DNA from 2 places in the Bradyrhizobium sp. STM 3562 genome. Region 2 is predicted to be linked to the other one. Evidence: predicted binding sites of a transcription regulator. Region 2 holds the regulator's gene; the other holds the start of a gene.
The links. Region 2 encodes HrcA, which represses chaperone genes, less so after heat shock. Its sites were predicted from a motif close to GTTAGCACTCNCNNNNNGNGAGTGCTAAC; they were not measured.

Region 1 (14,423 bases), 840 kb from region 2:
CTTGGGCGTGTCGGGTGAGAGCATCTCGTTCCCGAACCGGGCTGCGGCCGAAATCGACGTCTATGGCGGTATCCGTCCGACCTTCGGCATGTTCGCCTTCGACTTCGGTGTGTGGGGTTATCTCTATCCGGGCGGACAGTGCTTCAACGCCGGAGCCTTCCCGGGCTCGGGCATCCCGGGCTCCGAGCTGAACTGCGTGCTCAACGGCAGCTTGCCGAACGGCAACGTCGCCAAGCGCGATGCGAGCTTCTTCGAAGGCTACGCCAAGCTGAACATCGCCCTCAACGACCAGTGGTCGGTGGGCTTCAACGAGTACTACTCGCCGAACTTCCTCAACCTGGGCGCCTGGGGCAACTACTCCTCGGTGACCGCCAAGTGGACCGCGCCGGGCACGATCTTCGGCAGCACCGGCATCGGCATGTACGTCTCCGGCGAGTTCGGCCGCCAGTGGCTCGGAACGTCGGACGCCTTCTATGGTGTGACCAGCGTGCTGGCCAACTACTCGGCCGGTATTCCTGAGCCCAGCTACAACACCTGGAACGTCGGCGTTGGCTTCACCTGGAAGGTGTTCACGCTGGATCTGCGCTACTACGACACCGACCTGTCGAAGGCTTCCTGCAATGCCTTCACCAGCGACTTCCAGACCAAGGACTTCAACCCGGCCTTCATCACCGCGATCAATCCGGGTGGCTTCGGCTCCAACTGGTGCGGCGCGGCCGGCGTGGCCAAGCTCTCCGCCGACCTGACGGCGATCACCAACCTGAAGTAAGCTTTCACCGAAAGACTGTGGAAGGGGCGGCAGAGAGATCTGCCGCCCCTTTCGCTTTGTCTGTTCGGCCCTGGAGGGCGGCTCGCCGCTGCCTTAACCTCGGCCGCGCAGTGCGGGCCGGCTATTCGGCCAAGGAGGACTTTACTTCTTCCTTGCTGGGGCTCTGCAGCGCGAACCTGTCGCCCTCGCGGGTCAGCACGACGCTGCGCTCATGGAATGCCGCAAGCGTGGAGCGATGGCCGATCGAGACGATCGTGGTCGCCGGCAAGCGCTCCTCCAGCAGCCGATAGAGCCTCGCCTCCGCGGCTTCGTCGAGGGACGCGGTCGCCTCATCCAGGAACAGGTATTGCGGCGCGTGCAGCAGCGCCCGTGCCAGCCCCAGCCGCTGCTGCTCGCCGAGCGAGAGCATCCGATTCCAGTGTTCCTCCTCGTCCAAGCGCGGCTCGAGCTTTGAAAGGCCGACCGCGGCCAAGATATCGGTGATCTGCTCGGTGCTGAACTCGCCCGGCTGTGCCGGGTAGACGATCGCGGCCCGAAGCGTGCCGACAGGGAAATACGGCCGCTGCGGCAGCATCATAAGACTCGCATGCGCCGGGACCGCAATCGAGCCGCTGCCGAACGGCCAGACACCGGCAATCGCACGGAACAGGGTCGACTTGCCGGCGCCCGAGGGCCCGGTCACCAGCGTGCGCTCGTTCGCTGCGATGTTGAAGCTGTCGGCCGAGATCAGCGGCAGGCCGTTCGGCAGGCGGACCATCAGTTGTGCCACGTCGATCGTATCGCTGCCCGACGGGACCACGTCGATCGAGGGCGGCCTAGACGGCAGCGTTGCTGCGCTCTCGATCGACATTTCGAAGCCGTCGAGACGGGCGACCACGGCACGCCATTCGGCCAGCGAGCGGTAGATCGATACGAAGAACGACAGTGCTTTCTGCACGCTGCCGAAGGCGGAGGCCGTCTGCATCAGGCCACCGAGCTGAATCTTCTCGGCGAAATAGGCCGGTGCAACCAGCACGTAGGGGAAGATTACCGCGGCCTGCGAGTAGCTCGTAGTGAAGGCCGTGAGCCGTTTGGTGCGGCTCATGATCTGGTACCAGTTGTGGACGACGCGTCCGAAGCGCTCCGACAGCCGTTCGCGCTCGGCGCCCTCGCCACGCAACAATGCGATTTGTTCGGAGTTTTCGCGTACCCGTACCAGGTTGAAGCGGAAGTCGGCCTCATAGCGTTGCTGTTCGAACGAGAGGTTCACCAGCGGGGAGCCGATCCATTGCGTCAGCGCCGTGCCGAACACGGCGTAGATCAGCGCGCACCACACGAGATAGCCGGGAATCGCCCAGTCCTGGCCGGCCAAATGCAAGGGCGCCGCGTTCGACAGGCCCCACAGAATGACGACGAACGAGGCGAGCGTCACGACCGCGCTGAGCAGGCCCACCACGATGCCGATGGTCTGCTCGACGAACATCTTCACGTCATCGGAAATGCGCTGGTCCGGGTTATCAGCGGCATCGCCGGTGAGTTGCATGCGATAGTGATTGGCCTCGTGCAGCCATCTGCCAAGATAGCGGCTGGTCATCCAGCGCCGCCAGCGGATCTGGAGCCATTGATTGAGATAGAGCTGATAGATCGAGAGGGCGACGTTGAGCGAAGCGAGAACGATGAAGAAGCCGATCTCCCAGACGAAGCCATTCCAGTTCCGTTCCTGAAGATCGTTATAAAATCTATTGTACCATTGGTTCAGCACCACATCGATCGCCACCAGCGAGAGTTCGATCGCAATCACGGCTGCGAGCAGCGTAAGACCGGCCAGCTTGTCCTCGGAGCGAAAATAGGGGCCGGCGATGCGCCATACGATCGCGAGTGTCGAGCGGATTTTTTTCACAGATCAGCATCTCCTGGGAGCGAATTTAAGGGCCTGAAAGACAGCCTGAATTCGGCCTAATGGGGCTCTGCCTAGACTAAAGTCGTAAGTATCGCTGTCGGGGTTGGCTTGTCCGGGCCTTCGAGTCAACCCTAGCATGGGCGCAACGGCGAGGGGTGGCGCGCCTTCATGATTTCGCGAGGTTTTGAGGAGGGTTCGGTAGTTCCCGAATCTCCTGAACTCACGTCGCGCATTGCCAAGGCACTCCGCAACGGCGCCGGGCTACCCGGTCCGTCCACGCCGGCCGGGCGCCCAAAATGGCGTGGGGAGGAAGCGCAATGTTCAAGCAAATTCTCGATCCTACCGGCAATATGTTCATCACCTGGCTCGTCGCCTTGGTTCCTGTCGCGGCGCTGCTTTTCATGCTGGCGGCTCTTCGCTGGTCGGCCTGGATTGCGACGCTCGTCGGTTCGCTTATTACGCTTGCGCTCGGGCTCTGGGTCTGGCGCATGCCCCTCGATGAGGGCATTCGCGCCTATGTCTATGGCGCTGCGACGGGCATATGGAACGTCAACTGGATCACGTTCTGGGGCGTGATGCTTTTCAACACGCTGGTGGTCACCGGCACGTTCGACAAGCTGCGGCGCTGGCTGATCGCGCAGGGAACGCAGGATGTCCGCGTGCAAACCATCCTGTTTGCCTGGGCCTTCGGCGCGCTCCTGGAGGGCCTCGTCGGCTTCGGTTACCCGTGGGCATTTGTCGCGCCGATCCTGATCGCCCTCGGCATTCCCGATCTCGATGCCATCCGGGTTGCAGCCATTGCCAACAACGCGCCTGTCTCCTACGGGGCGCTTGGTGCACCGATCATCGCGCTCGCGGCCGTCACGGGCTATCCATTGCTCGCGCTGTCGGCTTCGATCAGCAAGATCGTTGCGATCCTGGCGCTGCTGCCGCCGTGGATCCTGCTTTATCTCGTATCGGGCAAGAAAGGCATGTGGGAGGCGTGGCCGCTGGCCGTGGTCGGGTCGCTCGCCTATATCGCCGGCCAATTGCCTGTCGGCACCTATCTCGGTCCCTATCTGCCTGACGTGGCGGGGGCGATCGTCTGCTTCGTTTGCCTGCTGCTTCTGCTCAAGGTCTGGCAGCCCAGTCAGATGCGAGGCTATGGCGGTGCGCCGTTGACGAGCACTGGGACGGCGGCCGGCCATGGTCTTTCCGGCGGCGACATCGTTCAGGCCTGGCTGCCGATCGCCGTGCTGATCGTCATCGTGGTCGCCTGGACAGGCCCGTGGTCCAAGCTGCCGAGCATCGTCTTGTTCCACACGCAGGTCACCGCGGCATCTTCGATCGCCGAGGGAGCGACGATCGCGGCGATCTTCAACTGGACGCCGTTTGTCGGGGGCTCGGCCATCCTTGCATCATGGATCGTCGTCGCACTGCTGCTGCGCGTGAACAGCCTGCAGCTTGCCGAAATCTGGAACAAGACCTGGACGCAGATGTGGGGCGCCTTGCTCGTCGGCGTGTTCATCTTCGGCCTGGCCTATGTGTACAATTTCTCCGGCATGGCGGCTTCGCTTGCGAAGGCGTTCTCGTCGATCGGCTCCGCCTTCATCGTCGTTGCTCCGATTCTCGGGTTCATCGGCGTCGCTCTGTCAGGCAGCAACACATCCACCAATGCGATGTTCGGCAAATTCCAGGCGTTGGTCGGGCAGATCCTGGGCTTCCCGCCGCTGCTGCTGCCGACCGTCAACTCGGTTGGCTCGGAGATCGGAAAGCCGATCGCGCCGCAAACCGCGAGCGTCGGCGTGTCGACCACACGCTTCGTGCGCAATGAAGGTGAAGTCATCAGGCACAACTTTATGTGGACCTTGGTGTTGCTCTGCTACCTGATCCTGATCAGCGTCGCCTGCTATCTTTTCTTCCCGGGGATCGCCAAGCTCTGAGGCGTCAGGGCATCGTTGCGAGCACAAGCGACGAATGTCGTAACAACAATCCCCGCGGGGCCGCTGGTGCCGCGGGGATTTCTTTTTGGTTTAGTTTTTGAGTGCGCGAGCCTGTTCAACGCCTCATCCATCCCATAGAAGGGCGCAATCTCTCCTGCGTCGTTCCGGGGCGCGCAAAGCGCGAAGCTCAGACGCGCAATTGCGCATCGGGAAAACCTCGGGATCCCGGCCTCGCTCGCGTTTTGCGAGCGCGCCGGAATGACGAGGCACAGCGGAAAGGATTAGCGAGGTCGTATGGTTTTGGTGAAGTCAGCTCTTGTCCAAGCGAGCGCAGCCTTGGCCCTGCTCGCGTCCACAGTAACTCTTGTCTCGGCGCGCGCTGACAACAGCTTTCCCTTTGGAATGGAAATGCAGCTCGATGCGTTGCCTCAGCCCGGCTCGAAACGGATTCCCGATCTCGATATCGGCGACAATGGCGAAACCGTTCTCGAATTGTGGTGCAAGGGCGGCAAGGGCCAGTTCTCGGTCGCGGGCAATACCGTGATCTTCGTCGCCGGCGCGATGCAGGACCGCGCTTGTCCATCCGATCGCGCTCAGGCCGACGATGAGCTGATCGCCGCCTTGAGCCAGGTCACCAATTGGAAGCGCGAAGGCGACCTGGTGTCCTTCATCGGCCCGAAAATCCTGCGCTTCCGGATCAACACGAACTGAGATGGGATTGCTGGATTGGCCCGGCTGCCTTGACCGGAAGCGAGCGCTCATGCCGCACCGTCATCCCTGAGGTGCCGTAGCGCAGCGAAGGCCTTGAAGGATGAACGGCTCCGCTGTGAGAGCCGGGCCGTCGCCCTTCGAGACGGCCGCGTTGCGGCCTCCTCAGGGCGACGCGGGTCAGTTTCAGAGCTAGAGCGGGTTGGGATCGAATTGAATCGTAGGGGATTCCCAAATCAGGCGAACCATGATTCATCCTCAAGGCCGGGAGGAGGCTGGCAGGGATGGCGCATGGGGAGGCTCTTCGGATTCGGGTGATCAAGGCCGTGGTTGAGGACGGCCTTTCGCGGAACGAGGCGGCGCGGATTTTCCGGGTCGGGATCGCGAGCGCGATCCGTTGGGTGAAGGAGTTCGAGGAGACGCGCCGCGCGGCGGCTTTGCCCACCGGCGGGGACCGACGTTCCGTGCTGAAGCCGCACCGGGATTGGTTGCTGGAACTGCGTCGTAGGGAGAACGATCTGACGCTCGATGCGATCGCCGAGCGTCTGCTTGGCACGCACGGCGTGGAAGCCGACAAGTCGATGCTGTCGCGCTTTTTCGCCGCGGAGGGGATCAGCTTCAAAAAAACCGTGCGCGCCAGCGAACAGGATCGTCCCGACGTCGCTGAGCGCCGGGAAGCGTGGCGGCGCGCGCAGAAGGACCTTGGTGGCCGGTTGATTTTCCTCGATGAGACTTGGACGACGACCGCGATGACACGTCGTTACGCCTGGGCCGACGTCGGCGCACGCGCCATCGGCGATGCCCCGAACGGCCATTGGAAGACAACGACGTTTCTTGCGGGCCTCACCTGCGAGGGGTTGATTGCACCTTTTGTGCTCGACGGGCCGATCAACGCCGAGTGTTTCCTGGCCTATGTCGAGCAGATCCTCGTCCCCGTGCTGCGCCAGGGCGACACCGTGATCCTCGACAATCTGTCGAGCCACAAGAACGAAGAGGCCGCTCGCCTCATCGCAGGCGCCGGTGCGCGCCTACTATTCCTGCCGCCCTACAGCCCCGATCTCAATCCGATCGAGATGGCATTCGCCAAACTCAAGGAACTGTTGCGGCAAGCCCAGGCCAGAACCGTCGACGCCCTCTGGGATTTCATCGGACGCACCCTGAACCTGTTCACCCCTGAAGAATGCGCCAACTACGTCCGTCATTGCGGATACAATCCGCTTTGATCGCAACAGGCTCTAGCGGCGTATGGCGCCGCTCATTTCCACGCCGACTTGTCGGCGTCCCAGCGTTGGCCGTTCAATTCCTTGGCCAGCGCTTCGATGGAGCCGGAATCGTCCTTCTGATCGCCTTCCTCCTCGCCGGAGGAATCGTCTGACAGGATGAGCTTGGCGCCGGCATTTTCATCGTTGGTCGAGATCGCGGGAGTGCCGATCCACAGCATCAGCCGGTCCGACGCGCCGGGCCGGTCCGGTGCGACCAGGCCGACCACCTCGACCGTCTCGGTGAGGCCGAGGGCGGGATAGAGCTGGCTCGGCCGCTTGAAGCTCAGCTTCAGCTTGCCGGTCGTGCTGTTCCAGTTCGACGCGGAGAGCTTCGCCGCAAGCGTCTTCGACAGGACATTGCCGACCGCATTTGCGAGCTTGTCCTTGTTCAGCTTGCCGCCGTCGCGCCAATCCGCGGCGGAAATACGGATCGCACGATCCATCTCGACCATGCCGGTCGTCCATCCGGCGGCGGTCACGCCGGGAAAGGACTTTGCCTTCTCGATCAGCCCTGGCGCGCGCTCGGGGTCGACCGAAAGATTGATGGTCTGCTGACCGGCGCGCATGGCGTCGCAGGTGACGGCGAGGCTGCTCACGCCGACCTCGACGTCCTGGCCTTTCAGGCTCTTTAGGAAATCCAGCGCCGCATCCAGCTTGATCCGCACCCCGACCGACTCCGGCGACACTTCGGTGAAGTCCTTCGGCTGCGGCGTGATGCCGTCATCGGTGGACTGGCTGTCCTGGAACTCGCGCTCGCTGATGTCGGAATTGTCGGTCGAGGCGACCTCGGTCACATCTTGGCCGATGGCGATCTGGCCGCGGAATTCGAAGGTGTCGCCGGTCGGCTTGCGCGTCAGCTTGACCGTGACGGGCGCCTTATCCACGAGGCTCTGCGTCGTGCCCGACAGCGTCTGTCCGTTGACGGCAAGATTGACGACGAACCGGTCCTTGCGATCGGAATTCTTGTCCACGGGATAGCAGACGTCGAGCACGGCGGCGCTGACCGCCTTGCCCTGCCGCGTCTCCTTCAGGATCGCGTCGGCATTGCCGTCCATCAGACCGTCGATCGAGGTGAAATATCTGATCTCGTTCGCGCCCGGAGTGATCCTGGCGGGGAGCTTCGTATCCGCAAGAGCAATACCCGACCACGTGATCAAGAGGCCGCTCAGGCCAAGCAATAGCGCGCGCATATGAAGTTCCTGTTCCATCGATTCAGGGCAGGTGAGCAGGTGATCTTTTAAGAGCGACGTGCCCAAAAAAGAAGGCCGCCCGGAGGCGGCCTTCGATTTCATTTTTTGGCAGGTCGGGGTCAGAAGCCCATGCCGCCCATTCCACCCATGCCGCCACCGCCGGGCATGGCCGGCGCAGGCTCCTTCGGCAGTTCGGCAACCATGGCTTCCGTCGTCACCAGAAGGCCGGCGACGGAGGAGGCGTCCTGCAGCGCGGTGCGCACTACCTTGGCGGGATCGATGATGCCCTTGGCAACCATATCGACGTAGTCCTCGGTCTGGGCGTCGAAGCCGAAGGTCTCGGACTTGTCCTCCAGAATCTTGCCGACCACGATCGAACCTTCAAGGCCGGCGTTTTCCGAAATCTGGCGGACCGGCGCTTCCAGCGCCTTCAGCACGATGTTGATGCCGGCCTGCACGTCGGGGTTATCGTTGTGGATGCGGCCGACCGCCTTCTTGGCGCGCAGCAGCGCCACGCCGCCACCGGGAACGATGCCTTCCTGCACCGCCGCGCGGGTCGCGTTCAGCGCGTCCTCGACGCGATCCTTCTTCTCCTTCACCTCGACCTCGGTGGCACCGCCGACGCGGATCACCGCGACACCGCCCGCGAGCTTGGCCAGACGCTCCTGCAGCTTCTCACGGTCGTAGTCCGACGTGGTCTCCTCGATCTGCGCCTTGATCTGGGCGACGCGCGCCTCGATGTCGGGCTTCTTGCCGGCGCCGTTGACGATCGTGGTGTTCTCCTTGTCGATCACGACCTTGCGGGCGCGGCCGAGCATCTTCACCGTGACATTCTCGAGCTTCATGCCGAGCTCATCGGAGATGAGCTGACCGCCGGTCAGGATCGCGATGTCTTCCAGCATGGCCTTGCGGCGATCGCCGAAGCCCGGCGCCTTGACGGCCGCGACCTTGAGGCCTCCGCGCAGGCGATTGACCACCAGCGTAGCCAGTGCCTCGCCTTCGACATCTTCGGCGATGATCACCAGCGGCTTGCCCGACTGCACCACCGCTTCCAGCACCGGCAGCATCGCCTGCAACCCGGAGAGCTTCTTCTCGTGCAGGAGGATATAGGCGTCCTCGAGCTCCGCGGTCATCTTCTCGGCATTGGTGACGAAGTAGGGCGAGAGATAGCCGCGGTCGAACTTCATGCCCTCGACGATGTCGACCTCGGTCTCGAGCGACTTGTTCTCCTCGACCGTGATGACGCCCTCATTGCCGACCTTCTGCATGGCCTGGGCGATCATCTTGCCGATCGCCGCATCGCCGTTGGCGGAGATGGTGCCGACCTGGGCGACCTCAGAGGAGGAGGCAACCGGCTTGGCCCGCTTCTCCAGATCCTTGACCACGGCGGCGACCGCGATGTCGATGCCGCGCTTCAGATCCATCGGGTTCATGCCGGCAGCCACCGACTTGCCGCCCTCGCGGACAATCGCCTGCGCCAGCACGGTCGCCGTGGTGGTGCCGTCGCCCGCGGTGTCGTTGGTCTTGGAGGCGACTTCGCGCAGCATCTGCGCGCCCATGTTCTCGAACTTGTCCTCCAGCTCGATCTCCTTGGCGACGGTGACGCCGTCCTTGGTGATGCGGGGCGCGCCGAAGCTCTTCTCGATGACGACGTTGCGGCCCTTCGGACCCAGCGTCACCTTGACGGCGTTGGCGAGAATGTCGACGCCGCGCAGCATGCGCTCGCGCGCATCGCCGGCAAATTTTACGTCCTTGGCAGCCATCACAAAACTCCTGGAATGATTGGGATTGGGTGGGCGTAGCGCCTCTCCGCTCGTCGTTGCCGGGCTTTGCCCGGCAATCCATCTCGGAAAATGATGGATGCTCGGGTCAAGCCCGGGCATGACGGTGGAGAGCGTGGCGGTCGAGGGCCTACTGCAGCACGCCCATGATGTCGGACTCCTTCATGATCAGGAGTTCCTCATTGTCGATCTTGACCTCGGTGCCCGACCATTTGCCGAACAGCACGCGATCACCGACCTTGAGGTCGATCGGAATCAGCTTGCCGGACTCGTCGCGTCCGCCGGGTCCCACCGCGATGATCTCGCCCTGGGAGGGCTTTTCCTTGGCGGTATCGGGAATGATGATCCCGCCTTTGGTCTTTTCCTCGGCGTCGATGCGTTTCACGACGACGCGGTCATGCAGCGGACGAAATTTGGATTTAGCCATGGCATTTCCCTTTGCAGGCTCGCTTTGCAGGTCAGGTTGATTCGCAGCTCAGGTCGGTTCGAAAGTGCAACAGTGACCGGCCATCTCATGCGCGCTTCGTTCGCGCTGTGCAGGCCGTATCGTTGGCAGTCGTGCTCTCGGAGTGCTAATTGTGGCCCGAAATATGGCCTGGCGCCGATCCTGTCAAGCAAACGGCCTCAAGCCCTTCTTGATGACGAGTGAGGACATTGTTGAACGAGACCAATTCGGAACACGGAACGGTAGTGGTTGCTCCCACGGCGGTTTTAGGCTTGGTTGATGGCGGGTGCGACCGCCATCCAGTTCGGGGGAATATCATGGTCAGTTTGGGGTGCGCGCGGCCGGTTCGAAATCTGTCGATCGTCGCGGCATTATCGATATTTCTGGGGGCCTGCTCGAGTTTTAGCCTCGGCACCTCCACGCCGGGGCCCGCGCCTGAGCCGGGGGTGGAGCCGGAATTGCCGGCGTCCATCCGCGCCGACGAGTTGGTCGGCAAATGGGGTCTTGCGTCCTACCAGAATCCCAGTGATCGAGCCCGCACCGAGGCGCAGGCCAAGGCGCAGTGCAAGCAGCCCTATGTGATCGGCGCCGGCACTTCGGGCGGCGTAGTCATGCACCTGGCCGACCAGGCAACCCCGCAGGAATTGCGGCTGAAGGGCAGCCGCGCCGGCAAGAATTACATCGGCCCGGCCGGCCCACCCGGCGGCGAGCAGGATCGCGAGGTCATTTCCTTCGACGGCCGCGTGCTGATCACGCGCTTCGTCGATCCAGACGCCGCCAACCGCTACGGCAACATGGTCTATGTCCGCTGCGCTCCGCGGGCTTGACAGCAACACGCGTCATTCCGGGGCGCTCGCGTGAGCGAGCGAACCCGGAATCTGGAGGTTGTGTCGCGAGAGTGCGGTTCGCGGCTAGAGCATGATCCGGAAAAGTGCGCAGCGGTTTTCCGAAAAGATCATGCTCAATCAAAGAGCTAAAGCGCGATGACGCTCATCGCGCTTTAGGTCTCGCCTCGGAATGACGGACCAAGACAACGAGCAAACAAAAAACGCCGGCGCTCTGCCGGCGTTTTGTTTTGATTGCGATTTCGATCGTGCTCAGTCGAACAGGGCGTCGATATCGTCCTGCGAGGCATGACCGGCATCGCCCTCGAGCTTCGGCCCGTTCAGTAGCTTTTCGTCGTCGCCCCGCGTATCGATGATCGCCGGCGAGTGTGCCTTGATGGCGTCGACGCCGCCCCAGATCTCCATCATCTCATTGATGTGGTGCTCGATGAACTTCATCGTGTTCATCACTTTATTGATGCGCTGTCCGGTCAGATCCTGGAAGTTGCAGGCTTCGAAGATCGAGACCACGCGCTCCTGGATGTCCTCGCTGAGAATCTTCTGCTGGTCCGGCGAGTTCACCTTGGCCAGCGCACTTGCCGCCTGGTCGATGAACTCGGCGGCCTCGAGGATCCGCTGCGTCGCCTGCTCGGTGCCGTTGGCGACCGCGCCGAGTTCGCCATTGACGCGGGCCATCTCCTGGCCGTCAAAGCTCTTGCCGTGGATCGCGGCGATCTCGCGCTTGGTGCGATTGATGGCGTCGTGGATCAGATCGAGCTCGACCTTGAGCTTCTCGCATTGCTCGATCTGCGCGCGGTAGGTTTCCAGCAAGGCCTGCGTCTCCGCCATTTCGCGCGAGGCCGTGTCTGCCAGCACCGAGGCGGCTGCGCTTTTGCTCGGGCCTGCCATCTGGGCGCGGATCGCGCGCAGCTCGGCCATGATTTCGCGGTGCATCGGACCGACGTCGCCGCCTTCGACTTCCTCGACTGTCGGCACGTCGATGCCGATAGCTTCTTCAATGCGATACCGCTTGCGATGAACAGCCATCACGGCTCCCCCAACCTTTCTTCCTCGCAACTCTTATGCAGACGCTCTTTAACATCGGGTTCACGCCGGAACTTCTCGGAAAAGACGGACTGATGGTTTGGCAAACCGGCAATTAAGAACGCGATTAACCATGGCTCCGCCGCGTTCATCGAAAATAAACGCTAGCGATTGAATCCGCGGTTCGTTGCAGACGTGGTGAATCCAAACGCGGCTTTCGTTTACCAAACCGAGGCGGTTTTGATTCTAATTCTCCGGTCATAGCGGCGCGGCGAACTTCCCGCTTGCCGCAAAGTCGAGCAGACGAACCAGTACAGAGTACGTCGATGTTGAAGAGAACCTCTCTCGCGCTGCTTGCCGGCGCGTCCTTTCTCGGCACGGGCATTGATCATGCAAGGGCGATCGATGCCGCAAGCCCTCCCGGCCCCACCGTCATCTACGCCAATCCGCCTCAGCCGACCGCGCCGATGCGCACCGCTTATACCGAGCGCTCAAGCCTCGGCGGCGGCTTCATCGAATTCCTGTTCGGCGACCGGCCGGTGCAGGATCCGCGCTATCAGCCGCAGCAGCCGATCTATCAACAGCAGCCCGCTTATTACGTGCCGGCTTATGCGCCGGCGCAGCCGCGGCAGCTCGATCCACAGGATCAAACCTATGATCCGACGCAGCCTCCGTTCGATCCGAAATATGAAAAGCAGGAGGTCGAATATGACGGCAAGGAAGGTCCCGGCACCATCGTGATCGACACGCCGAACAAGTTCCTGTTTCTCGTCGAGGGCAATGGCAGGGCATTGCGCTATGGTATCGGCGTCGGCCGTCCCGGATTTACCTGGTCCGGCGTCAAGACGATCACCGCCAAGCGCGAATGGCCGGATTGGACGCCGCCGGCGGAAATGCTGGCCCGTCGTCCCGACCTGCCGCGCCATATGGCAGGCGGGCCGGAAAACCCGCTCGGCGCCCGCGCGATGTATCTGGGCTCGACGCTCTACCGCATCCACGGCTCCAACGAGCCCTGGACGATCGGCACCAACGTGTCCTCAGGCTGCATCCGCATGCGCAATGAGGACGTGATCGATCTCTACGGCCGCGTCAATGTCGGCGCCAGGGTCATCGTGCTTTGAGATGAAAACGGCCGCGCAAGGGGCGGCCGTTTTGTCTCTGCAATAAACTTGGTCCGTACGATGAAGGTGGGCGCTCAGGCGTAGTCGTTGCCGCCGTCATCGTCGCCGAAGTCGCCATTGTCGGCGAAATCGTCGTTGTCCATGTTGTCGCGATCGTCGCCGTAGTCGGTCTGATCGTTCGAGGCCTGGTCGAACAGCGAGGAGCGCGAATTGTCGTCGCGACCCTCGCGCGAGGAGCCGATGTCGTTGACGCCGGCGTCACGCGCCAGCGAACTGTCCGACTGATTGCCCCACGGGCTGCCGCGGTCCTCGACCACGGTTGTCGGCTCGACCACCGTCGTCGGCGCGCCGAAGCCGTAATGCGAGCCGCCCATCATGTTGCGGATGCCGCTCATCAGCAGCGAACCACCGACCATGCCTGCCGCGGCCGCTGCTGCGGTACCGAGGAAGGAGCCGCCGGCACCGCCGAACGGAGGAGCGCCATAGGACTGGCCGTAAGGTGGCTGTCCATAGCCCGGCTGTCCGTAGCCCGGCTGGCCATAACCTTGCTGGCCGTAGCCCGGCGGCTGCGATTGCATCACCTGGCCGCTATTCCAGACGGGTCGGCTCGGAGGCGGGACATTGGGCACGGAGCCGCGCTGCTGAGGTTGGCCGCCCTGGCCGAAAATCGCATCGCGCATGGAATCCAGAAAGCCGCCGCCGGACTGCTGCTGTTGCGGCGCTTGCGCCGCCGCCTCGAGTTGCTCGATGTGTTCATTGGCGCGCTTCAACGCCTCGTCCTGCAGCAGCACGGTTTGCACCAGCGGGTAGATCGCGTTCGGCGCCTTTCGCAAGCCCTCCGCGATAGCGGCGGACGCCTCCGGATCGCGCGGGGCATTTTCCAGCTTGGCGAGCCGGTCGAAAAGTTCGTCAACCAATTGGCGTTCTTGCGGGTTCATGGTCTGTCTCCAGCGGCTTCTCTTGGAAAGCGCGCTCAAAGATGTAGGGCCGGTTCCATGTCGCCTGTAGTGCGGTTCCGAATTAAATTTAGGTATGCGACATCGCGTCCGCGCTCTTGTCGTCCGCGCCCTTCAGCCCAATGTGACCTGTTTTTCGGCGAGGAGGGCCGGGAATTCTTCTCCTGCCAGATAGGCGTGCTCCCGCTCGCGCTGATCGGTGAAGGGGTCGAGGCTGGCCAGAACGTCATCGACGAATCCGGGATGGCACATCACCACGGCCTGGTCGGGCAAGCCTTCGAGAAATTCGCGCATCAATCGGCCGAAATCGGGCATTCTGGAAAAATCATAGGCGCCGGCGAAGGCGGGATTGACCGCGATGCCGGCGTGCGCCGCCCGCGTGCGGAATTGCGCGCTCAGGGTATCGAGAAAGAGCGCCTTCGGGGCGTTGAGCCGGCCGGCCAAGGGTCCCGGCCGACCGGCCTGGCGAACCCAGGCCGTGGGCGCCAATTCCTTCACCGCGCCGAGGAACGCATCGCGTAC
Region 2 (14,423 bases):
ACGCTCGAATGCTTGCACACCGGCCAGTATTGCACCCGCGATCAAAGGAACCACTGCGACCAGGACCGTGAAACGCAACTTGAAACGCAACATCGGGGCACTCACTCGACCAAGGCCGCAAAGGGCGCGCGGCTTATGGTTGGCGGAGCGTAAAGAAAACTCGTTACCGGCTGGTTGATGCGCGACGTGGCCCGTAAACGTCGCTCACGCGGCGTGCCTGACGTCCTCGGCCAATGCCCGATAGGACAGCGCTTCGGCGAGATGCAGTCGGCCGATCTTATCCGCGCCGTCGAGATCGGCGAGCGTTCGCGCAACCCGGAGCACGCGATGATAGCCGCGCGCCGACAGGCGCATGGTTTCGGCGGCATCGCGCAGCAGCTTCTGTCCTTGCGCGTCCGCCTGCGCGACCTCTTCCAGCAGCGAGGCCGGCGCCTCCGCATTGGTGCGGATCTGCGGCAGACCGGCCGACGCATAGCGGGCGCGCTGGATGTCGCGCGCGGCGGAAACGCGGGCGGCGACTTCGGCCGAGCCTTCCGCCGGCGGCGGCAGAATCAGGTCGGCCGCGGTCACCGCCGGCACCTCGATGCGCAGGTCGATGCGGTCCATCAACGGCCCCGAAATGCGCATCTGATAATCGGCAGTGCAGCGGTCGATCTGCGCGCGCTTGCAGGAATAGCCGGGCTCGAAGGCGCGGCCGCAGCGGCACGGGTTCATCGCGGCAACGAGCATGAAACGCGCAGGATAGGTCACGCGGTGATTGGCGCGCGAGACCGAGACCTCGCCGTTCTCCAGCGGCTGGCGCAGCGAATCCAAGACGCGCGGGTCGAACTCCGGCAGCTCATCCAGGAACAGCACGCCCTGATGGGCGAGCGAGATCTCGCCGGGCCTTGCGCGCACGCCACCGCCGGTCAGCGCCGCCATGCTGGCGGAATGATGGGGGCTGCGGAACGGCCGCCGCGAGGTCAGCGCCCCGCCCTGGATTTCGCCGGCGACGGAGGCGATCATCGATACTTCCAACAGTTCAGAGGGCGTCAGCGGCGGCAGGATCGAGGGAAGCCGCGCCGCCAGCATCGATTTGCCGGCGCCGGGCGCGCCGATCATCAGCAGATGGTGGCCTCCGGCCGCCGCGATCTCGAGCGCACGCTTGGCGCTTTCTTGGCCCTTGATGTCCCGGAGGTCGAGCGAGGAGACCGTCTCTTCATGGATTTTGGGCTGCGGCCGCGACAGGACCTGGGTGCCCTTGAAGTGGTTGGCGATCTGAATCAGGGAATTGGCGGCGATGATCTGGATGTCCGGACTGGCCCAGGCCGCCTCCGCGCCGCAAGCCGAGGGGCAAATCAGCCCTTCCTCGCGTGCGTTCGCACCGATGGCAGCCGGCAGCACGCCCGCGACCGCGGCGATCGAGCCGTCTAGCCCGAGCTCGCCGAGCACGGTGAAGCCGTTCAAGGCATCCGGCGGGATCGCCCCGATCGCCGCCATCAGCCCGAGCGCGATCGGCAGGTCGTAATGGCTGCCTTCCTTCGGGAGATCGGCGGGCGCGAGATTGACGGTGATTCGCCGCGCCGGCAGCGCGAGGCCCGAAGCGATCAGGGCCGAGCGCACCCGCTCGCGCGCCTCCGAGACCGCCTTGTCGGGCAGACCAACGATCGTGAAAGCCGGAAGGCCAGGCGCGACCTGCACCTGCACGTCGACCGCCCGGGCCTCGATGCCTTCAAAGGCAACCGTTGAAACGCGTTGGACCATGCCGCCCCCGCCCCGCCGCCACTTTCTTCGCGATTCAAGGTAGCGGAAAACCGCTCACCTGGCAAGAACATTACGGGAACACTGAAGCCGTGCGGGCCAGGGAAGAAGCCGCGCCTCTGCGCAAGCGAGGCGAGCGGACGGGAGGCGGCCAGTGCCGCCCCCGTCGCGGCCTGTTCAAAGCAGCATCTGCATCGGTTGCGGGATGTAGTGGAAGCCTTCGCCGCTTTTCACGACATGGCCGAGGCCCGGCCATGGGTAATGATAGGACATGACCATGATCTTGTTGGCCGCCAGCATGTCCAGCATCCTCACCCGGCTTTCCGCCGCCTGCTTCGGGTCCGTGTCATAGGAAAACTCCATGCGCGGCCTTTCCATCAGCAGGATCTGGTGGTGCGTGAGATCGCCGAGGAACGCGAACGACTTGTCGCCTGACGAGATCATGAAGATGTGGTGGCCGACAGTGTGTCCCGGCGCGGCGAGTGCCTGGATGCCCGGCAGGAATTCCTGGCCGTCCCTATAGAACACCAGGCGGTCGCGCACGGGCAGCAGGTTCTTGCGCGCATGCACGATGAACTCCTTGAGCGGCCCGCTCATCCGGCCTTCGTCGGTCCAGTAATCGTAATCGCTTTGCGCGATGTAGTACTGGGCGTTCGGGAACAGCACCTTGCCGCTCCCATCGACCACACCGCCGATGTGATCGATATGGGCGTGGGTGAACACGACGGCGTCGATGTCCTCCGGCTTGAGGCCGGCCTCCGCCATGCTCTTCTGCTGCCGCCCCGTGGTCGGACCAAAGGTTTTGGCCGTTCCCATCCCGGTGTCGAACAGCACGAGCTTGTCGCCCGTGTTCACGATCGGCGAGTTCTGCTCGAGCACGATGTTGTCGGGGCTGAGCAAGTTGTCCGTCAGCATCTTCTTGATTTCGTCGTCGGACGCGCCGGTGAAGGTGCCTTTGGGATTGCCGAGCGGTAGTGGCCCATCCGACACCACCGTCACCTCCGCATCGCCGAGCATGAAGCGATGGAAACAGGGCGACTGGGTGCCAAGCTTGGGCTCGCGCGCCAATGCATTGCCGGAGAACAGGGTCGTTGCGCTAAGACCCGCGGTGAGTGCGAGCAAGGATCGCCGTGAAACAGGATATGTCATGCGTCTTCCTCCACATTTTATGACGTTCTTGAGCGATGACGTCGTGTCCGGACGGACCTACCCGTCCAGATTGTGGAGGCTGAAACCGCTTTGGGGCCTTTGGAGGGCGTCTCGAAAGCGGCGCGATCAGGCTTTTGTGTTTGCGCGCTTGGCCTCGATGACGTCCCAGATCTTGGCGGCGATGTCCGGGCCGCCGAGCTTCGCCACGGCACGAATGCCGGTTGGCGAGGTGACGTTGATCTCGGTGAGATAGCCGTCGATCACGTCGATGCCCACGAACAGAAGACCGCGTTCGCGCAGCGCCGGTCCTATAGTGGTGCAGATTTCGCGTTCACGGTCAGTGAGATCGGTGGCCGTCGCCGCGCCACCGCGCACCATGTTGGAGCGCAGATCGTCCGTGGCCGGCACGCGGTTGACAGCGCCGGCGAATTCTCCATCCACCAGGATGATGCGCTTGTCGCCTTTCTTCACCTCAGGCAGGAAACGCTGGATCACCCAGGGCTCCCTGAACGTCACGGAGAACATGTCGTAGAGCGAGCCGAAATTCATGTCCTGCGGCATGATGCGGAACACCGCGGCGCCGCCAAAGCCATGCAACGGTTTCATGACGACCGGGCCATGGGTGTCGCGGAACGCATTGATCTCGTCGAGATCGCGCGAGATCAACGTCGGCGGCATTAATTGCGGGAAATCCATCACGAACAGTTTTTCCGGCGCGTTCCGCACGGCCACGGGATCGTTGACCACCAGTGTCCGGGGCTGCAGCCGCTCGAGGAAATGCGTCGACGTGATGTAGGCGAGGTCGAAGGGCGGGTCCTGCCTGAGCAGGACGACGTCGAATGCGTTGAGCGGCTCGCGCCGGGGCTCGCCGAGAGTGAAGTGATTGCCGGGCTCATCGCGCACGGCCAGGACCTGGACCGGGGCGACCAGCTCATCGCCCAAGAGCGAGAGCTTGTCGGGGGTGTAATACGAGAGCGCATGGCCGCGCTTTTGCGCCTCCAGCAGCAACGCAAAGGTCGAATCGCCGCGGATATTGATGCGCGCGATAGGATCCATCTGGACGGCGACGTTCAATTTCATTGGCGGGGTCCGTGAGCTCGAGAGGAGGATGTCTTTTTAGGGGCTGGCGTCGAATGCTGCTAGCACATGGCGCGGCAAATGCCGCGGCGCAATCAGCATGGCATCAAAGCGCAGCTCCAATTCCGCATGCTCGGGATGCGCCATCAGCCAGGCTTGCGCGGCATCGATGATACGGGCCTGCTGGCGCGGCGTCACCGCGAACGCCGCGTCGTCGAGCGTGGCGCGAGCCTTGACCTCGACAAAGGCGAGCAGATTGCGTCGCTTTGCGACGATGTCGATCTCGCCGTGGGGCGTGCGAAAGCGCTTGGCGAGGATGCGATAGCCCTTGGCCATCAGATAGGCCGCGGCACGGCTTTCCGCCGACAGTCCGGTGCGAAACGCCGCTACGCGCGCGGGCGAGGCCGCTCTGGCGGCTATGTCCGCCGCTGGTGGGCCGTCACGTTTGGCCATGGCCCGTCTTCACGGCTTTGGCGAGCTCGAGCGCGCGGGCATAGATCTCGCGGCGCGGCCGGCCCGATGCTTCCACCGCCTGCGCCACCGCATCTTTCAAGCTGGAATGGGCGAGCGCGTCGCGGAGGAGATCGTCCATCGATTCGGCGCTCATGGCCTGCGCAGCCGCGTCCGGCGGCCCGATCACCAGCACGAACTCGCCGCGCGTCTCGAGCTGGTCCGCTCCCGCTGCCACCTCCGTGAGCGGCGCGCGCGTCACCTCTTCATGCAACTTGGTCAGTTCGCGGCAGATCGCCGCTTCGCGTGCACCCATGGTCCCGGCGAGATCGGCAATCGTCTCCTGCACGCGATGACCTGATTCGAACACCACAAGCGTGGCGTCGATGCGCGCGAGTTCCGTCAGCCGCGCGCGGCGCGCGGCCTGCTTCGGCGGCAAAAAGCCGGCGAAGAAAAACCGGTCGGTGGGCAACGTCGCCAGCGAGAGCGCCGTCAGGATCGAGGAGGGCCCCGGTATCGCCGTAACGGCATAGCCGGCCGCGCAGACCTCCCGGACCAGCTTGAAACCCGGATCGGAGATCAGGGGCGTGCCGGCATCCGAAACCAGCGCGACCGCTTCGCCCTCGCGAAGTCGTTCCAGGAGTTTCGGCCGGGCGCTTGCCGCGTTGTGCTCATGATAGGGCGTGAGCTCGGCCGAAATAGAGTAACGTTCGAGCAGCCTGTGGGTGATGCGGGTATCCTCGCAGGCGATCAGGTCCACGCCGGCCAGGGTTTCCAGGGCGCGCAGGGTGATGTCGCCGAGATTGCCGATCGGGGTTGCTACGAGATAAAGACCAGCGGGCGGCTTCGGCGCCGACAAAACATGGCCAGCGATGGAAAACTCGCGATGTTCCCCGCCAGCTTGCGTATTTATCGGAGCCGTTTTTGCGCGCATAAGGCCGAGCTTAAAGGGGAGATGGTCCTGGCGCCACACTCGTGAGTGCTGCCCATGCACGATGTAAAGCGGTGATAAGAGGCTGCCAACGGCAAGTTGCGGCGGCTCGGCAGTGCCATAATCTTTTTGTTTTGGTAAACCATTCGCTGACAATATGCCTTACTCCGTCCTCCTGATCCTTTTGGAAGGAGGTCTGGCCGCCCCTCGGGGCCGGCCAAGCTAAGAGATCTAATGGTGGACCCGCTTAATCCCTGGCCTTTGTTTTCGGGTCCGCACGTCCCGCGGGTCACCCGGCGGGCGGCGCTAGGCCTCGTTCTCGGCGCTCCCGTGCTCAGCGCCTGCACCGGCGCGCAGCAAAGCCTGAATCAGTTCTCCAATTCCTTCGGTTCCCAGCCCCAAGCTGCCCCTAGCGGGCCGCCCCAGCAGCCGATGACGGCCGGTAACGGTCAGGTCAAGGTCGGCCTGATTCTGCCGCTCTCAGCGGCAGGCAATGCCGGGGTGGCGGCGCAATCGATGAAGAACGCCGCCGAAATGGCGCTCGCCGAGTTCCAGAATCCCAACATCCAGCTTCTGATCAAGGATGATGCCGGAACCGGGCAAGGGGCCGCCCAAGGCGCGCAACAGGCGCTGGACGAGGGCGCCGAGATCGTTCTGGGGCCGCTCTTTGCGGCATCGGTTCCCGCGACGGCACAGGTCACGCGCGCGCGCAACATCCCGGTGATCGCGTTCTCCACGGACTCCAGCATCGCCGGCCGCGGCGTTTATCTCCTGAGTTTTCTGCCGGAGTCAGACGTCAATCGCATCGTCGAATATGCCTCCTCGATCGGAAAGCGCTCCTTTGCCGCGCTTCTGCCGGATAACGCCTACGGCAACGTGGTCGAGGCCGCGTTCAAGCAGGCAGTCGGTAAACGCGGGGCCCGCGTGGCCGTGTTCGAAAGATATGGCGCCGACCGCGCAACGCCCGCACGCACGGTGGTGCAAGCGCTCGGCCAAGCCGACGCGCTCTTGCTTGCGGATGACGGTGACTCGGTGGTCGCGACGGCCGATGCGCTGAGCGCGGCGGGCGCGAATTTGCGCAACATTCAGTTGCTCGGCACCGGGTTGTGGGACAATCCGCGCGTTTACGCCAGCGCGTCGCTGCAAGGAGGCCTGTTCGCGGCGCCCGATCCGTCCGGTTTCCGCGCCTTCTCGGGGCGGTACCGCACCCGATTCGGCTCCGAGCCGGTGCGGACCGCGACGCTAGCCTATGATTCGGTGGCACTCGTCGCGGCGCTGGCCAGGACGCAAGGCGGGCCGCGCTTCTCGTCGGAGGTGTTGACCAATCCCTCCGGCTTTGCCGGCATTGACGGGCTATTCCGCTTCCGCTCCGACGGTACCAACGAACGCGGCCTGGCCGTGATGCGGGTGGGCTCCGGCAGCAGCGTGCCGGTCGCGGGATCGCCGAAGAGCTTTGGCGCGTAGAAAGAGCTTACGCCGCGAGATCCGCCACCACCGCGTCAAGCACCGGAAAGCCGGCCTGCGTCACGCGCAGCCGCCCATCGGTTCCAACCGCGATCGCGCCCTCTTCGCGCAGCAGCGCGATGCGACGTGGATCGAGCGGCCGGCCGGCGAGCGCGGCGTAGCGCTTGGGATCGATGCCTTCCGCAAGCCGCAGTCCCATCAGCAGGAACTCGTCGGCGCGTTCTTCGCTGTTCAAGCAATCGTCGATCACGACGCCATGGCCGTTTGCTTCGACGCGCATCAGCCAGGCCTCGGGTCGCTTTTCCGTCGCGGTCGCGTGTCTCGTGCCGTTGATATCGAGCCTGCCATGCGCGCCGGGACCGATGCCGGCATATTCCTGGCCACGCCAGTAAACCAGGTTGTGGCGGCATTCCGCGCCTTTGCGCGCGTGATTGGAGATTTCATAGGCCGGCAGGTCGTGCCGCGCGCAGACCTCTTGCGTCACATCATAAAGCGCGCGTGCCGTCGCTTCGCCCGGCGTTTTCAGCTTGCCGGCGGCGTGCAGGCCAAAGAAGGGCGTGCCCTCCTCGATCGTCAGTTGATAGAGAGACAGATGTTCCGCGGCCTCCGCGATCGCAAGCTGCAATTCCTCGGCCCACATTGCGGGCGTCTGTTCGGGACGCGCATAGATCAGGTCGAAGGAGTAACGCTCGAACGACTTGCGTGCGATGGCGACGGCATCCAGCGCCTCCCGCGCACTGTGCAGGCGTCCAAGCGCCTTCAATGAGGCGTCGTCGAGGGCCTGCACACCGAGCGAGACACGATTGACGCCGGCACTTCGATAACCGGCAAAGCGCGTCGCTTCCACGCTGGTGGGATTGGCTTCTAGCGTCACCTCGACGTCGCGCGCGAGGCGCCAGGATTTGCCGATCGCGTCCAGGATTGCGCCCACCGTCTGCGGCTGCATCAGCGAGGGCGTGCCGCCGCCGAGAAAGATCGAGGTGACGGTGCGGCCGGGAATGCGTTCAGACGTGGTTTCCAATTCGCGCGCAAAGGCGCGCGCAAAGCGCGCTTCATCGATCGCCGCGTGCCGCACATGGCTGTTGAAGTCGCAATAGGGACATTTGGAAAGGCAGAACGGCCAATGCACATACACGCCGAAGGCGGTCGGCGTCTGCGTGCCCTGCCCTACCCTAGCGCGCATCAAGGCAGATCTCCGCAAGCTTGACGAAGGCACGGGCGCGGTGCGACAGGCCCAGTCCCAACGGCGGCAGCCCGTGCTTTTCGACGCTGGTCATCTCGCCGAAGGTGCGATCGAAACCATCGGGCATGAACATCGGATCATAGCCGAAGCCGGCCGTGCCGCGCGGCGGCCAGACCAAGGTGCCGTCGGCGCGCGCCTCGACTTCCTCAATATGGCCGTCGGGCCAGGCAACGCAAAGCGCGGAAACGAAATGCGCCCGCCGCGTGTCGGGCGTCGTGGCGCCGCGCTCCTGCAACAGCCGTTCGATCTGCGCCATCGCCGTGTTGAAATCCTTATTCGGCCCGGCCCAGCGCGCCGAGAAGATGCCGGGCGCGCCGCCGAGCGCATCCACCGCAAGTCCGGAGTCGTCGGCGAAAGCGGGCAATTGCGCTGCTTTTGCCGCGGCGACTGCCTTGATCCGGGCGTTGGCCGAGAAAGTATCGCCGGTCTCGTCCGGCTCGGACAGCCCAAGCTCGCCCGCTGACACCGCCTCGACCCCATGTGGCGCCAACAGCTCGCGCATCTCGGCGAGCTTGCCGGGATTGTGGGTCGCGATGACGAGCTTGCCTGTGATCTGCCGATGCATGAGTTCTTTAAGCCACCGCCATCTTCTGCAGATCGACCAGCCGCGCCACGCCTTTGCGCGCGAGCGCCATCAGCGCCAGAAACTCGCTTTCCGAAAACGGCGTCTTTTCCGCGGTGCCCTGCACCTCGATGATGCGGCCGTCCCCGGTCATGACGAAATTGGCGTCGGTCTCGGCTTCGGAGTCTTCGGCGTAGTCGAGATCGAGCACCGGCGTGCCGTTATAGATGCCGCAGGAAATGGCCGCGACATTGTCGCGCAGCACGCCTGATTTCACCATGTTGCGCGCCTTCATCCAGTTGATGCAATCGGCGAGGGCAACCCAGGCGCCGGTGATCGAGGCGGTGCGGGTGCCGCCGTCGGCCTGCAGCACGTCGCAATCGATCGTGATCTGGCGTTCGCCCAAGGCTTCCAGATCCACCGTGGCACGCAGCGAGCGGCCGATCAGGCGCTGGATCTCGACGGTGCGGCCGTTCTGTTTCCCGGCGGATGCCTCGCGGCGGGTCCGCTCCAACGTCGCCCGCGGCAGCATGCCATATTCGGCGGTGACCCAGCCACGGCCCTGGCCCTTCAGCCAGGGCGGCAGACGGTCTTCCAGGGTTGCCGTCACCAGCACGTGGGTGTCGCCGAATTTCACGAGGCATGAACCCTCGGCATATTTGACGACGCCGCGTTCCAGGGTCACGGCGCGTAGTTCGTCCGGGGCACGGCGGCTCGGCCGCATGGGAATCCTCCAAAATCCGGCAAAGAATGTGACTCGCGGGAGCTTGTAGGAGGGGGACGGCAGGGCGGCAAGCCCTTAACTCGCCCGATCTCCCGCTTGTCAGAGGGGCCACGGACGAACAAATTATGAGCATGATCCGGAAACCGGACAGATCCCGCTCATGCGGAGACCGGAGCGCGGCCCTGCTCCAGGCCGCTTGATGGAGTGACGATTGGCCCAACACGATCCCATCCACCTGATGATGCCGCCTGCGGGGCTCGCGCAGCTCAACGAGCGGTCGCGGGAGATTTTTCGTCAAATTGTCGAAAGCTATCTCGCGACCGGGGAACCCGTCGGCTCGCGCAATGTCTCGCGGCTCATCGCCGTGCCGCTGTCGCCGGCCTCGGTGCGCAACGTCATGGCGGACTTGGAACAGCTCGGCCTGATCTACGCGCCGCATACCTCGGCCGGGCGCCTGCCGACGGAGCTCGGCTTGCGGTTCTTCGTCGACGCCCTGATGCAGATCGGCGATCTCACCCAGGATGAGCGGCAATCGATCCAGAGCCAGCTCGTGGCGGTCGGGCGCGCACAATCCGTGGAGGCCGCGCTTGGCGAGGCCCTGACGCGGCTGTCAGGGCTGACGCGGGCGGCTGCCGTGGTGTTGACGCCGAAATCCAATGCGCGGCTGAAACACATCGAGTTCGTGCGGCTCGAGCCGGAACGCGCATTGGTCATCCTGGTCGGTGAGGATGGCCAGGTCGAGAACCGCGTGCTGACGCTGCCGCCGGGCGTGCCCTCTTCGGCGCTGACCGAAGCCTCCAACTTTCTCAATGCGCGGATCCGCGGCCGCACGCTCGCCGAAGCGCGGCTCGAGCTCGAGACCGCGCTGGCGCACGCCCGCGCCGAGCTCGATCAGCTCACGCAAAAAGTGATTGCCGCGGGCCTTGCGAGCTGGTCCGGCGGCGAGAGCGAAGATCGCCAGTTGATCGTGCGCGGGCATGCCAACCTGCTCGACGATCTGCATGCGCTGGAAGACCTCGAGCGGGTCCGCCTCCTGTTCGACGATCTCGAGACCAAGCGCGGCGTGATCGATCTGCTCGGGCGCGCGGAGAGCGCCGAGGGCGTGCGCATCTTTATCGGATCGGAGAACAAATTGTTCTCGCTGTCGGGCTCCTCCACCATCGTCGCGCCCTATCGCGACGCTGCGGGCCATATCGTAGGCGTGCTCGGCGTGATCGGGCCGACCCGGCTCAACTACGCGCGCGTGATTCCGACCGTGGACTATGCGGCGCGGATCGTCAGCCGCATCCTGGGCGGCTGACGCGAGGGAATCACGAGCGCTTGATTTTCGTCCCCCAAAGCACGATATCCCGCGCGGACCCCAAAGCCCTCAAGTCAACCGAGCGATTTCTCGAAAAGGCCGTCTATGTCCGATTCCGAGTTTAAGAACGATCCGGCAAACCCGGCGCAGCCCAACGAGCCGGTGGTCTCGAAGCCCTACGTCATGCCCGACGATCCTGAACCGGCCTCGGCCGAGGCCCTGGCGAAAGAGGCTGCGGACGCGCGCGACAAGATGTTGCGCACGCTGGCCGAAATGGAGAACCTGCGCAAGCGGACGGCCCGGGAAGTGGCTGATGCGCGGATGTACGGCATCACGGGTTTCGCACGCGATGTTCTCGATATCGCCGACAATCTGCAGCGCGCGCTTGACGCGGTCCCGGCCGAAGCACGCGCCAATGCCGACCCCGGGCTCAAGGCGTTGATCGAAGGCGTGGAGCTGACCGAACGGTCGCTGCACAACACGCTGGAAAAATACGGCGTGAAGCGGCTGGATCCGTCAGGCAGCAAGTTCGATCCGAACTTCCACCAGGCCATGTACGAGGTTCCCGATCCCTCGGTTCCCGCAGGTACTGTGGTGCAGGTGGTGCAGTCCGGCTACACGATCGGCGAGCGCGTGCTGCGGCCGGCGCTGGTCGGCGTGTCCAAGGGCGGTGCCAAGCAGCCGGCGGCAACGGCCGCCAACGGCAACGAGCCGAGCAGCGCGGCCTGATCGGCGGTTCAAGTCATTATTGGGGCGTGACGACTGTCTCACGCTGAAGCGAACGCTCATCTGTCACCGTCACCCCGAAAGGAGCCTGCGGAGCAAGCGTCTCGAAGGGCGATGGCCGGCTCTCGCAGCAGCGGGGCCATCATCCTTCGAGGCTCGCCCTGCTTCGCACGGCGAGCCTCTTGGGATGACGGTGATGGATGGGTGCTCGCTTCGATCTGCCCAGCCTAGCTCCTAGAGCGGTTCACAGCTTAATTGAATCGGGAGGGATTCCGGTTTTGGGGCGAATGTGATTCAAGATGCTGGCTGGGACTGGAGGCCAGCATCCGATGGTTCGACCAATTTCCAATGACCTGCGTAAGCGTGTTGTTGCGGCGGTTGCGAAGGGTGAGAGCTGTCGTTCGGTCGCAGCGAGGTTTGGCGTTGCGGTGTCGTCCGTGGTGAAGTGGTCGCAGCGTCATCGCCAGACCGGCTCGGTAGCGCCTGGCAAGATAGGCGGCCACCGTAAGCCGGTGCTCGGCAGCCACAAGTCGGCGGCCCTGCGCCGCCTGATCAAAGCCGCCGGCGCAAGGCTCTGGTATCTGCCGCCATACTCGCCGGACCTCAATCCGATCGAACAGGCCTTCGCCAAGATCAAGCACTGGATGCGCACCGCCCAAAAGCGCACGATCGACGAGATTTGCCGCCATATCGGCAGCCTCGTCACAACCATCCAGCCCAACGAATGCAGCAACTATTTCGAAAACGCCGGATACGATTCCATCAAAACGTGAAACGCGCTAGCTCTTGGGCTGGATGCCGTCGCGCACGGCGCGGAAGCGCGGAAAGGCGGCCGACCATTGATCGCGCGGCGCGCTGCCGACGATGCGCAGCGAGGTCGCCCCGCCAAAGCGCAGCCATTGCACGACGGTAACAGGGGTATTGTCCTTGCCGCTGATCGCATCGATCCGCGTTTCATAGGCCGGCATGCCGTCGATCCGGATTGGTTCGGCCACCGTGATCTTCGCCTCGCGAACGCCGGGGATTTGGGTCGCCGCCTGCCGTGCGAAGCGGGCGCGGTCATCCGGCTCCTGCGGAGTCGCGCCGATGACGCCGATGATCATGAACGGCGCGGGCTCAAAGCCGGTGGCTTCGTCGCCGTCGGCAAGGATGATGGCGGCGCCCGGCGCCAGCGTTCTGACGTTCTTGAAACTGGCGAGATCGCTGAGCTTGAACGGCAGCAAGCCAAGTTGCTCTTCGACGGGCACCTCCTTGCGGATGGTCGCCGAAGCGAACATCTGGCGAACGGCATCGTCGGAATAAATCTTGGCGGCATTCTCCGGGACCTGCACGGCGACATAACCGGAGAAGGTGCCGCCCGGCAGGATCATCGAATAGCGCCGCACGGTCGCGGCACCGTCCTTGGCGGTTTCGGCCGTGTAGTAAGCCGTCCCGGCCGTCGTCTCGATGCTTTCGGGCTTGACGCTGCCTGTGCCCGCCGGGTTGGCGGTGAACGCGTTCTTGACCTCGCCATAGGCGGCTGCCGGCAACTCTGCCACCAGCACCTTGACGCTGTGGTCTTCCGATTCAAATCCGGAAAAGGTCTTTGAAGGAGCAAGACCGACCAGCGGCGTCAATCCGACCCGCAGGCCCTTCGGGAAGATGGCATCGGCAGCGAAGGCGGGCCGCATCGCCGCCATGAGCAAGGCGAGAGCGGTCAGGAGTCGAAGAGGCTTCATGAAGGACCTTTTTGGGTTGCATTGAGGCCGTTCGATGGTCGGCCTGCGCGGCCCCTCGTGGCGTCAGGGGCCCTCTCCATCCAATTTGGCGGCTTTTAGCGGTTTTGACACGGCGGCAACAGGGTGCGCGATGTCGCCGGCCCGGTCGCGGTCGCGCCTTCCCGTGCCAATCGTATTGTTAACAAGGTCGGGGACGCCGGCCGATATTATCTTTCAAATGGAAGGGCTTTTCATGGGCCAAGGTTGCGGTCCGGTCCTTGCGGGCCTATGGGCCCCTCCTATATGAGGCTCACCGTCGCAATATCGCGAGTATTTGATCTAGAGGGGGTTCGGATTAGGGCGCCGTCAGGGCTCAGCCAACCTGCCGCAAACGGAAGGATAAGAGACCATGGGAAAGGTCATTGGGATCGATCTCGGCACCACCAATTCCTGTGTTGCCGTAATGGATGGCAAAAACGCCAGGGTCATCGAGAACGCAGAGGGCATGCGGACGACTCCGTCGATCGTCGCCTTTACCGATGACGGCGAGCGCCTCGTCGGTCAGCCGGCCAAGCGCCAGGCGGTGACCAATCCCGAGCGCACGTTCTTCGCAGTCAAGCGGCTGATCGGCCGCCGCTATGACGACCCGATGGTCGAGAAGGACAAAAAGCTCGTCCCCTACAAGATCGTCAAGGCATCCAACGGCGATGCCTGGGTCGAAGCCGACGGCAAGACCTATTCGCCCTCGCAGATCTCCGCCTTCATCCTGCAGAAGATGAAGGAGACCGCGGAGGCCCATCTCGGCCAGAAAGTCGATCAGGCCGTCATCACCGTTCCCGCGTATTTCAACGACGCCCAGCGCCAGGCGACCAAGGACGCCGGCAAGATCGCAGGGCTCGAGGTGCTGCGCATCATCAACGAGCCGACCGCGGCTGCGCTCGCCTACGGCCTCGACAAATCGAAATCGGGCACCATCGCCGTGTATGACCTCGGCGGCGGCACCTTCGATATTTCGATTCTGGAGATCGGCGACGGCGTTTTCGAGGTGAAGTCGACCAACGGCGACACCTTCCTGGGCGGCGAAGATTTCGACATGCGGCTGGTCAACTACCTGGCCGACGAGTTCCAGAAGGAGCAGGGCATCAACCTGCGCAACGACAAGCTCGCGCTGCAGCGCCTGAAAGAGGCTGCCGAGAAGGCGAAGATCGAGCTGTCCTCGACCACGCAGACTGAAATCAACCTGCCCTTCATCACCGCGGATCAATCCGGTCCGAAGCATCTGACGATGAAGCTGACCCGCGCCAAGTTCGAGGCGCTGGTCGACGATCTCATCCAGAAGACCATCGAGCCCTGCCGCAAG

Region 1: a site for HrcA is predicted at 10,060-10,088, ahead of groES (co-chaperone GroES). Genes of this name have one in related genera too.

The regions. Positions count from the first base shown of each region.
Region 1 is NZ_CP120694.1:7,801,888-7,816,310, reverse strand. Features, by position in the region: gene P6U23_RS36165 (TorF family putative porin) at 1-769, shown strand, start outside; gene P6U23_RS36160 (ABC transporter ATP-binding protein/permease) at 891-2,648, opposite strand; gene P6U23_RS36155 (L-lactate permease) at 2,966-4,570, shown strand; gene P6U23_RS36150 (META domain-containing protein) at 4,865-5,281, shown strand; gene P6U23_RS36145 (IS630 family transposase) at 5,563-6,501, shown strand; gene P6U23_RS36140 (hypothetical protein) at 6,534-7,730, opposite strand; gene groL (chaperonin GroEL) at 7,850-9,493, opposite strand; gene groES (co-chaperone GroES) at 9,642-9,938, opposite strand; gene P6U23_RS36125 (hypothetical protein) at 10,274-10,783, shown strand; gene P6U23_RS36120 (protein phosphatase CheZ) at 11,054-11,827, opposite strand; gene P6U23_RS36115 (L,D-transpeptidase) at 12,151-12,945, shown strand; gene P6U23_RS36110 (DUF2076 domain-containing protein) at 13,020-13,883, opposite strand; gene P6U23_RS36105 (ChbG/HpnK family deacetylase) at 14,016-14,423, opposite strand, start outside.
Region 2 is NZ_CP120694.1:165,870-180,292, reverse strand. Features, by position in the region: gene P6U23_RS00840 (hypothetical protein) at 1-93, opposite strand, end outside; gene P6U23_RS00835 (YifB family Mg chelatase-like AAA ATPase) at 205-1,743, opposite strand; gene P6U23_RS00830 (MBL fold metallo-hydrolase) at 1,918-2,889, opposite strand; gene gshB (glutathione synthase) at 3,016-3,969, opposite strand; gene P6U23_RS00820 (YraN family protein) at 4,006-4,419, opposite strand; gene rsmI (16S rRNA (cytidine(1402)-2'-O)-methyltransferase) at 4,406-5,350, opposite strand; gene P6U23_RS00810 (penicillin-binding protein activator) at 5,582-6,811, shown strand; gene hemW (radical SAM family heme chaperone HemW) at 6,819-7,994, opposite strand; gene rdgB (RdgB/HAM1 family non-canonical purine NTP pyrophosphatase) at 7,984-8,619, opposite strand; gene rph (ribonuclease PH) at 8,627-9,340, opposite strand; gene hrcA (heat-inducible transcriptional repressor HrcA) at 9,552-10,640, shown strand; gene grpE (nucleotide exchange factor GrpE) at 10,746-11,369, shown strand; gene P6U23_RS00780 (transposase) at 11,696-12,139, shown strand; gene P6U23_RS00775 (hypothetical protein) at 12,146-13,084, opposite strand; gene dnaK (molecular chaperone DnaK) at 13,473-14,423, shown strand, end outside.